2 regions of the Streptomyces sp. NEAU-174 genome follow, and region 1 is predicted to be linked to the other one. Evidence: riboswitches for the same ligand, from Rfam matches in the RefSeq annotation. Region 1 holds a riboswitch; the other holds the start of a gene.

Region 1 (5,080 bases):
CGAAGAGCTCCTTGACCCGGTCGATGGCGATCTGCTCGACCACGTCGACGTGCTCACAGCCGCCGTAGTAGCGGCGGCCGGGGTAGCCCTCGGCGTACTTGTTGGTCAGGACCGAGCCCTGGGCCTCCATGACCGCCGACGGAGCGAAGTTCTCCGAGGCGATCATCTCCAGGGTGGACTGCTGGCGGTGGAGTTCGGCGTCGACAGCAGCGGCGACGTCCGGGTCGAGCTCGTGCAGGGAGCTGTTCAGAAGCGACATCGAGGGTCCCGATCGAATAAGGAGGGTCAGTTTTCGGCGAAGGCGGTGTACTCGTCGGCGGAGAGCAGGTCCTCCGGCTCGCTCGTCACCCTCACCTTGAACAGCCAGCCGCCCTCGAAGGGGGCGGAATTCACCAGCGCCGGATCGTTCACCACGTCCTCGTTGATCTCGGTGACCTCACCGGAGACCGGCGTGTACAGATCGCTGACCGACTTGGTGGACTCCAGCTCACCGCAGGTGTCACCGGCGGAGACCGTGGAGCCGACGTCCGGGAGCTGGACATAGACGACATCGCCGAGCGCGTTGGCCGCGAATTCGGTGATGCCGATCGTCGACACGCCGTCCTCGTCGGCGGCCGACAGCCACTCGTGCTCCTTGCTGTACCGCAGCTGCTGGGGGTTGCTCATGGTCCGATTCTCCTGGATACGGGGGAGTGCTTGGGAAACGGGTCTTAGCTGGTGGGATGCGACGCCGAGGGGATACGGCGCCGAGGGGGCGGGATGGGCCGGGGCCCTGCTCGCGTTCGGAGAGGCCCGGCGACGGGCCGGGGCACCGCTCACGCCCGGGGAAACGTCAGCGCTCGCGCTTGTAGAAGGGGAGCGCCACGACCTCGTACGGCTCCCGGGCGCCGCGGATGTCCACGAAGACCCCCTCGGTGCCGGGCTTCGCGTACTCCGGGTCCACGTACGCCATCGCGATGGGCTTGCCCAGCGTCGGGGAGGGCGCGCCCGAGGTGACCTGGCCGATCGCCGAGCCGTCGGCGGCCACCACGGCGTATCCGGCGCGCGGCACCCGGCGGCCTGAAGCGATCAGGCCGACCAGGGTGCGCGGGGTGACGGTGTCCGCCTGGCGGGACGCGGCCTCCAGGGCCTCGCGGCCGACGAAGTCGCCCGGCTTGTCGAACTTCACCACCCGGCCGAGCCCCGCGTCGAAGGGGGTGGTGTCGGTGGTCAGCTCATGCCCGTACAGCGGCATGCCCGCCTCGAGGCGCAGGGTGTCCCGGCAGGAGAGACCGCAGGGGACCAGGCCCGCCGGGGCCCCGGCCTCGGTCAGCGCCTCCCAGACCCGCTCGGCGTCGTCCGGCGCCAGGAACAGCTCGAAGCCGTCCTCGCCCGTGTAGCCGGTGCGGGCGATCAGGGCGGGGACGCCGGCGACGGTGCCCGGCAGCCCGGCGTAGTACTTCAGCCCGTCCAGGTCGGCGTCGGTCAGGCGCTTCAGGATCCCCGGGGACTCGGGGCCCTGGACGGCGAGCAGCGCGTAGGCGTCGCGGTCGTCCCGCACGGTCGCCTCGAAACCGGCGGCCCGCCCGGTCAGCGCGTCCAGCACCACCTGGGCGTTGGCGGCGTTGGCCACGACCAGGAACTCCTCGTCCCCGAGGCGGTAGACGATCAGGTCGTCCAGGATGCCGCCCTCGTCGTCGCAGATCATGGTGTAGCGGGCGCGGCCCACGGCGAGCGCGGACAGCCGGCCGACCAGCGCGTGGTCCAGGGCGTCCCCGGCCTGCGGACCGATGAGAGAGATCTCACCCATGTGGGAGAGGTCGAAGAGCCCGGCGCGGGTGCGCACCGCGGTGTGCTCGTCGCGCTCGCTGCCGTAGCGCAGCGGCATGTCCCAGCCGGCGAAGTCGGTCATGGTGGCGCCGAGCGCGCGGTGCCGCGCGTCCAGCGCGGTACGGCGTGGGGTGGGCGGGGCGTCGGTCACGATTCAGGCTCCAGAGGTCGGGGTCGCGCGACGGCGAGGACGGACGGCAAGGACGCGTGCGCCCTCCCCATCTGTCATCGGAACCTGAGAGGTTCGCCGTGACGCCCGTAAGGGGCCCGGTTTGCACCTTGGGTGGAGCCGCGCCCGGGCGGCCCGCTTTTCAGATCTGCCTCGTCCGTGCGGTATCGGGGCCTGAGAGATTCAAGGGAGGACTTGCTCCTTCGGCGCCCCGGACACCCGGCACGGATGCCGGTGACCAAGGACTCTCCCGCGCGGATTCAAGCGGCCGGTATGGAGTTGCGCGGACATCATCGCATGTATGGCCGAGAAGGGAAGCCCCGATCCGACCGGGCTCCGGCCGCCCGGACAGGGGCAGCCTTGCCCGACATTACCTTTTCTTGACACTCTGCGGGTACGAGCAGCGTTGACCGACCTGGGAGGACGATCACGGTGCATGGGCAGGGAACGTACGCGACAACACAGAGGCTCCTGCCGGCGCGGCGTGGGCGCATCCCCTCCGGGTCGACGGCCCGCCCCGGTCGAAGAAGCGCGGTGCACGATCTGCGCGCCGGGGCGGAGGGTGGCGGCGCGGGCCCGCGTGAGCTGCGGTTTCCGGCAGGGGATGTGCTGGTCGCCTCCGGGCTGCCGGGCAGCGGCAAGAGCACCCTGATCAACCGGACGGTGCCGCTTCTGGACGAGACGGGCGCGGCCGTGATCAGGGTCGACTCGCAGAACACCCGCGAGGCGTGGGAGCGTCGGCTGCCCGGCTGGCTGCCGTACGCGCTCTACCGCCCGCTGGTCCGGTACGCCCACTACGCCGGGCTGCACCGGGCGCTGCGCTCGGGCGCGAGCGTCGTGGTGCACGACTGCGGCGCGCTGCCGTGGGTGCGCCGCTGGCTGGCCCGGGACGTGCGGCGCCGGGGCCGCGGCCTCCATATGGTGCTGCTGGACGTGGGCGCCACGGAGGCGCTGGAGGGCCAGGCCGCCCGTGGCCGCGGGGTCTCCGCCTACGCCTTCGGGCGGCATCTGCGCGCGATGCGGCGGCTGATCACCGGGATGGAGGAGGGGCGGCCGCCGCGGGGGTGCGCGTCGGCGGTGCTGCTGGACCGGCGAGGCGCGAGCGCGCTGCGCTGCATCTCCTTCGAGTGAGCGCGCCGCTCCCTCGGAGGTGGCCGGAAATCGACCATCGGCATCACACAGCGTGACGAGGGCGGGTCCGGGCGAGGTGGGGAAGTGCTGTGGAGATCGCCGCCGACCCCTCCGGCCCCGGGCCGCCCAGCGGTTAGGGTGCTTCGGGCAGGTCGGACGAGATGGCGGTTGGACGAAGATGAGCTTCCCGGAGCAGTACGGAGTGGCCCCGGCGCACGGAGGATTCCCGGACGGCGGATATGCCGCGCAACCGGCGTTTCCCGGCAATGAGCTCGAAGAGGTGATGGCCGCCTCCGTCGGCGTCCCCGGGGCCGGAGCGCGCATCGTCGAGACGCTCTCCCGCAGCCACCTCTGGATCCCGCTGCCCAACGGCGGGGGCCCGGGCAGCCCGAGCCTCGATCTGCCCACGATGGAGATCGACGGCGGCGCGTATGTCCCGGTGTTCAGCTCCGAGCAGCAGTTCCTCCAGCTCGTCGGCTCCCATATGTCCTTCACCATCGCCCCGGCCGTGGAGTTCGCCCGCGGGCTGCCGCCCCAGCTCGGCATCGCGGTGAACCCCGGCGGCGCGGTGGTCGTACCGCTGCCTCCGCCCGCCGTCCGGGAGTTGTGCCGCGCCGGGCGTACCGAGCTCGACGGTCCGGCCGCCGGTGGCCGGGTCCGGCTCTTCGAACCGGACTGGCAGGACGAGCCGGTGGACTTCCTGGCCGCCGCCGGGATCGAGTTCGCCAAGGGCACCGGGGTGCGGACCGCCCGGCGCGCCCTGGCCAGCGTCGAGGGCGACGAGCCGGCGCTCTTCGTCGGGGTGCAGCTCGACGAGCCCGACCCCGCGGGGCAGGCGCGCGCGGTGGAGGCGCTGGGCCGCGCCCTCGGTGCGGTGCCGGTGCCGTGGAAGGTTCAGCTGGTGCTGCTGGACGTGGCGCAGGGCGATCCGGTGGCCGACTGGATGCTGGGACGGGTGCGTCCGTTCTACGACCGTGACCTCTGACTCACCCCTGGGTCCGCTGCCGCGGCCCGTAAGCTGGTTTGATGACCAGGAGGGGTGCGGGCACGCTCCCCGGTGAGGTGTGGGCAAGGCGATGAGAAGGGGCGGACCCAGGTGAGCGCGGGCGCGGATTGGGGGGCGGCGGCCGGCCAGGTTGAGCGAGCGTTGCAGCAGGTCGCTCCCGGCCGGTACGACGCCTACGAGGCGCTGCTGCACGCCATCGGCGAGGGCCAGGTCTGGATGCTGCTGTGGCACGGTGCGCCCGGCTCGCCCGACGCCCAGTACGGGAACATGGACGTGGACGGCCTCGGTTACGCCCCGTGTGTGACCTCGGCGCAGGAACTGGCCGCCAGTGGCTGGAACCGCGCGCACGAGGTGGCCGACGGACGCCTCATCGCCGACTCGCTCTACCGCGACCGCTACGGCCTCTGGCTCAACCCCCACGCCCGCGGCGGTGGAGTGGGCATCCCCTGGCCGGACCTGCGCCGGATCGCGGGCGGTCTGGACCGGCTGCCCGCCGGGCCGCTGCGGCTGTCCGATCCCGCCATCGACATCCCCCAGTTCTACGCCCTGTTGGGGCAGAACGCGCATCGCACCGCCGCGGTGCGCTCGTTGCGGCGCGCCTGGGTGCAGCCCTCGCTGGGCGCCCCGTACCTGGCGATCGGCCTGGATCTGTACGACACCGGCGCGGCGGCGGTGCAGTCGGTGCGGGTGATGATGGAGCAGTCGATCACCGCGGTGCCGGACGGGCTGCCGGTCTCCACGGTCGCGCTCTCGGACGAGTACGACCCCGTCGCCATGTGGATGCGGGCCAACGCCCGCCCGTTCTTCGACCGTGACGCCTATGGCGCCGCGCCCGCCGCGCCGCCGTCGTACGGCTACGGCTATCCGCCGCCGCGTCCCGCGTACTGAAGCCACCCCGTCCCACGTATCGGGCCCACCCCGTCCCGCGTACCGGGCCCACCGCGTCCCGCGTACCGGGCCCACCC
Region 2 (5,080 bases), on a different contig from region 1:
GTCGCGCGGCGCAGCCCCTCGGCGCCCATCAGCCGGATGTACGCCCAGGAGATCGGCAGGATCCCCGCGGAGCCCCACGGCGCGGCCGAGACCGGGCCGACGCCGGTGGCCGGACCGGCGGCGGGCTGAAGCGGATGGTTGGGGAGGTAGGGCGCCAGGTGCTCGCGCACCGCGATCGGGCCGACGCCGGGGCCGCCGCCGCCGTGCGGGATGCAGAAGGTCTTGTGCAGGTTCAGATGCGAGACATCGCCGCCGAACCGGCCCGGCTCGGCGAGCCCGACCAGCGCGTTGAGGTTGGCGCCGTCCACGTAGACCTGGCCGCCCGCGTCGTGCACGGTCGCGCAGATCTCGGTGATGTGCTCCTCGAACACCCCGTGGGTGGAGGGGTAGGTGACCATCAGGACGGCCAGCTGGTCGCCGTACTGCTCGATCTTGGCGCGCAGGTCGTCGGTGTCCACCTCGCCGTCCTGGCCGGTCTTGACCACGACGACCTTCATACCGGCCATCACGGCGCTGGCGGCGTTGGTGCCGTGCGCGGAGGACGGGATCAGGCAGACGGTGCGCTGGGTGTCCCCGTTGGCCCGGTGGTAGGCGCGCACCGCCAGCAGTCCGGCGAGCTCGCCCTGGGACCCGGCGTTCGGCTGGAGCGAGACCTTGTCATAGCCGGTGACCTCGGCCAGCCGCTCCTCCAGCTCACGGATCAGGGTCAGATAGCCCTGGGCCTGCTCGGCCGGTGCGAAGGGGTGCAGCGCGCCGAACTCCGGCCAGGTGACCGGCTCCATCTCGGCGGTCGCGTTGAGCTTCATGGTGCAGGAGCCCAGCGGGATCATGCCCCGGTCCAGGGCGTAGTCCCGGTCGGCCAGGGGGCGCAGATAGCGCAGCATCGCGGTCTCGGAGCGGTGCTGGTGGAAGACCGGGTGGGCCAGATAGCCGTCCTGGCGCAGCAGGGCCGCAGGCAGCGCGTCCGGCGCCGAGGCGTCCAGCTCGTCGATCCCGGGGATCCCGGAGGCGTCGCCGTTGCCGCCGTCCACCCCGAAGGCGGACCATACGGCGGCGAGCTGCGCGCGGCCGGTGGTCTCGTCGCAGGCGATGCCGACGTGGTCGGCGTCGGTCAGCCGGAGGTTGACCCCGGCCTCGCGGGCCGCGGCGACGACCTCGGCGGCCCGGCCCGGCACCCGCGCGGTGAGGGTGTCGAAGAACGCGCCGTGCACCACCTCGACACCGCCGGTCCGCAGCCCCTCGGCGAGCACGGAGGCGTAGCGGTGGGTGCGGCGGGCGATCGCCGCGAGCCCGTCCGGGCCGTGGTAGACGGCGTACATCCCGGCCATCACGGCCAGCAGCACCTGAGCGGTGCAGATGTTGCTGGTGGCCTTCTCCCGGCGGATGTGCTGCTCACGGGTCTGAAGCGCCAGCCGGTACGCCTTGTCGCCGTCGGCGTCCACGGAGACCCCGACCAGCCGGCCGGGCAGGTTGCGGGCGTAGGCGTCGCGCACCGCCATGAAACCGGCGTGCGGCCCGCCGAAGCCCATCGGGACGCCGAACCGCTGGCTGCTGCCCACCGCGATGTCCGCGCCCAGCTCACCGGGCGAGGTGAGCAGGGTGAGCGCGAGCAGATCGGCGGCGACGGTGACGACGGCGCCCAGCTCATGGGCGCGCTCGATGACCGGGCGCGGATCGCGCACCACACCGGAGGCGCCCGGGTACTGGAGCAGCACGCCGAAGACCCCGCGCTCGGCGATCTCGTCCGGGATGCCCTCGGCCAGGTCGGCGACGACGACCTCGACACCGGTCGGCTCGGCGCGGGTCCGTATGACCGCGACGGTCTGCGGCAGACAGTCGGCGTCGATCAGGAAGACGCCCTCCTTGACCTTGCCGACGCGCCGCGACAGCGCCATCGCCTCGGCGGCCGCGGTGGCCTCGTCCAGCAGCGAGGAACCGGCCGTGGGCAGCCCGGTCAGATCGGCGACGACGGTCTGGAAGTTCAGCAGCGCCTCGAGCCGGCCCTGGGAGATCTCCGGCTGGTAGGGCGTGTACGCGGTGTACCAGGCGGGGTTCTCCAGCACATTGCGCAGGATCACCGGCGGGGTGTGGGTGCCGTAGTAGCCGAGGCCGATCATCGACGGCAGCACCTGGTTGCGGTCGGCGAGCGCGCGCAGCTCGGCGAGGACCTCCGGCTCGCTGCGGGCCGGCGGCAGGGTGTCCAGCGCCTCGGTGCTCTTGATGACGTCCGGTACGGCGGCCTCGGTGAGCTCGTCCAGCGAGCCGAAGCCGACCTGGGCGAGCATCTTGGCCTGTGCCTCGCCGTCCGGGCCGATGTGACGCTGCTCGAACGGAGTACCAGGTTCCAAGTCGGAGAGTGCGATGCGATTGGCGGTCATCTGCGGGGGCCTCCTGGTCTGTGACGACCTACGAGGGGCACCGCGACTCGGGTGCCCGGACGGCCTCCCCCTCTGTCATCTCAACCTGAGAGCTTCACCGGTCCATATACCGCTTGACCGGTTTTCACCGTCGGTGAGGAGGGGCTCCGGAACTGTGCTCGCCCGTGGCCCACCCTGCTTTCCAGAGTGACCTCACCCGCACGGTACGTGTGCCTGAGAGATTCCGGGGAGGGTTTGCTCCTTCGGCGCCTCCGACAGCGTCGACGGAGGACTCTCCCGCACGGGGTTTACAGCCACAGTCAGCGTACCAGCGGTTCTGCCACGGGGGACGGTCGCGGACGTTCGAGTGGCCGAGTGCGGCGATGTGGCTTTTTGTAGGTAGCAATGGGCACTTGCTAACTGCTTGTTCATCTGTTTGCCACCTGTGGGAGAGAGCGTGCAGACCGATATCGACCCGCGGACCCTGATCGGCCGCAAGGCATTCGACCGCGAGGGCGCCAAGATCGGCACCGTGGACGAGGTCTATCTCGACGACGCGACCGGCGAGCCCGAATGGGCGGCGGTACGCACCGGACTGTTCAGCCGGGACGTCTTCGTGCCGCTCGAACCGAGCGAGGTCGTCGGCGACACCCTGCGGGTGCCGTACGACCGGTCCCTGATCAAGGACGCCCCGGACTTCGGGGTGGGCCGCCACCTCTCCCCCGAGCAGGAGCTCCAGCTCTACCACCACTACGGCCTGGACGTCACGGGCTGACCCGGCCCCCGGCCGGGCTCGGGCCCACCGGCCCCCGGGGTCGGCCCGTCCGGGCCCCCGGCCCCTTCCGCTTCCGCCTCCGCCTCCGCGTCCGGGCGCAGCAGTGGTAGCGGGTCGGCGGGCTGTAGCGCCGGGTCGTCCACGGGGAACGTCCGTACCCGGCCCGGTGGCGACCACGGCTCCTCGAAGCGCACGGTCACCCGGCCCACTCCGCTCCCCTGCACCCAGCCCGCCCCGTACTCGGTGTGCCGTACATCGGAGCCCGGGAGCCAGCGCCGCGGCTTCTCAGCGTCCTCAGAAGCCTCTCCCGCGCCCTCTCTCACGGGCTCCGGTCTCTCGGGGCCCGGCGGGCGCCCGGCGTCCCCCAGGGCCTCATGAGCGGCTTGGGCGGGCTGAACGGCTTCCGCGGCCTGGGCGGCCTGGGCAGCTTCCGCGGCCTGGGCGGCTTGGGCGAAGAGATCCTCCTGTGTGAAGTCCGCCAGACCGCTGACGCCGACCCCCAGCAGCCGCACCCCCGCCGTGGTCTCCACCCCGTCGATCAGCCGCGCCGCGGCCTCCCGCACCACCGCCGGGTCGTCGGTCGGCCCGCGCAGGGTCTCCGAACGGGTGAGTGTGGAGAAGTCGTACCGCCGCACCTTGATCACGACCGTCCGCCCCGAGCGGCCCGCCTCGCGCAGCCGCCGCACACAGCGGTCGGCGAGCCGCGCGATCTCCAGCTGCACCCGGGTGCGGTCGGTGAGGTCGACGTCGAAGGTGTCCTCGACCGAGATGGACTTGGCGTCCCGCTCGGCGACGACGGGCCGCTCGTCCCGGCCCTCGGCCATCAGGAACAGCGACCCGCCGTGAGCCCGGCCCAGCAGCCGCACCAGCTCCGCCTCGCCCGCCTCCCGCGTCTCGGCCACGGTGTGGATCCCGGCCCGGCGCAGCGTCTCCGCCGTGGCGGGGCCGACGCCCGGGAGCGTCCGCACCGACATCGGGCCGAGCAGCTCGCGCTCCGTACCGGGCTCGATGACCACCAGGCCGTCCGGCTTGGCCTGCTCCGAACCGATCTTGGCGAGCATCTTGGAGCCGGCGAGCCCCACCGATCCGGTCAGCCCGGTGGCCGCCCGGATGTCGGCCCGCAGCCGCTCCGCCACGGCGCGCGCCGCCTCGACGGTGGGTTCGGTGCCGCCCGCCTCCAGATCGACGAACGCCTCGTCCAGGCTCAGCGGCTCCACCAGAGGCGACAGGGTGTGCAGCAGGGTCATGACCACGTCGCTCACCTTGCGGTAGAGCGCGAAGCGGGGGATGAGGAACGCCGCGTTCGGACACAGGCGACGGGCCTGGCCCATCGCCATGGCCGAGTGCACCCCGAAGACCCGGGCCTCGTAGGAGGCCGTGGCCACCACACCACGCGGCCCCAGACCCCCCACGATCACCGGCTTTCCGCGCAGGCTGGGCTTGGCCGCCTGCTCCGCCGAGGCGTAGAAGGCGTCCATGTCCAGATGGAGAATCGTCGGCGCACCCCTCACACCTCCGATGCTGCCGCACACCACTGACAATGGGGCGGGCAACGGCCGGTGGGGGCGGGCCCGGGGGCGCCGATCAGTTCACCCCGGGGCGCTCGGCAGGAGGTTTCTAACCGGCCCGGTTCCGGCGCGCCGCGAGCTCGTCGGTCGGGTTGTGCCGGACCAGCGTCTCGCCGGTGTCCACCCGCTCGCCGTGCAGCTGGGACAGCGCGCTCTCCACATCCCGCCACACGACGCCCACGGCGATCCCGAAGACGCCCTGGCCGCCCTGGAGGAGGTCCACGACCTCATCGGGCGAGGTGCACTCGTAAACGGTCGCGCCGTCGCTCATGAGCGTCATCTGGGCCAGGTCGTCGAGCTCCCTGGCACGGAGGTGCACCACCGCCGCCCGGATGTTCTGGAGCGACACGCCGGTGTCCAGCAGCCGCTTCACGATCTTG

What was found. Region 1 has a riboswitch for glycine ahead of gcvT (glycine cleavage system aminomethyltransferase GcvT). Riboswitches for the same ligand answer to the same signal wherever they lie in the genome.
Region 2: another riboswitch for glycine. It lies ahead of gcvP (aminomethyl-transferring glycine dehydrogenase); the one in region 1 lies ahead of gcvT (glycine cleavage system aminomethyltransferase GcvT).

What each region holds. Positions count from the first base shown of each region.
Region 1 covers NZ_JBQTCE010000003.1:216,974-222,053, reverse strand. The annotation lists gene glyA (serine hydroxymethyltransferase) at 1-259, opposite strand, end outside; gene gcvH (glycine cleavage system protein GcvH) at 286-666, opposite strand; gene gcvT (glycine cleavage system aminomethyltransferase GcvT) at 833-1,960, opposite strand; glycine riboswitch at 2,131-2,241, opposite strand; gene ACT2CW_RS10355 (AAA family ATPase) at 2,405-3,109, shown strand; gene ACT2CW_RS10350 (enhanced serine sensitivity protein SseB) at 3,288-4,094, shown strand; gene ACT2CW_RS10345 (enhanced serine sensitivity protein SseB C-terminal domain-containing protein) at 4,206-5,003, shown strand.
Region 2 covers NZ_JBQTCE010000004.1:729,331-734,410, forward strand. The annotation lists gene gcvP (aminomethyl-transferring glycine dehydrogenase) at 1-2,378, opposite strand, end outside; glycine riboswitch at 2,441-2,569, opposite strand; glycine riboswitch at 2,570-2,667, opposite strand; gene ACT2CW_RS15630 (PRC-barrel domain-containing protein) at 2,815-3,132, shown strand; gene ACT2CW_RS15635 (DNA polymerase IV) at 3,108-4,643, opposite strand; gene ACT2CW_RS15640 (MerR family transcriptional regulator) at 4,750-5,080, opposite strand, start outside.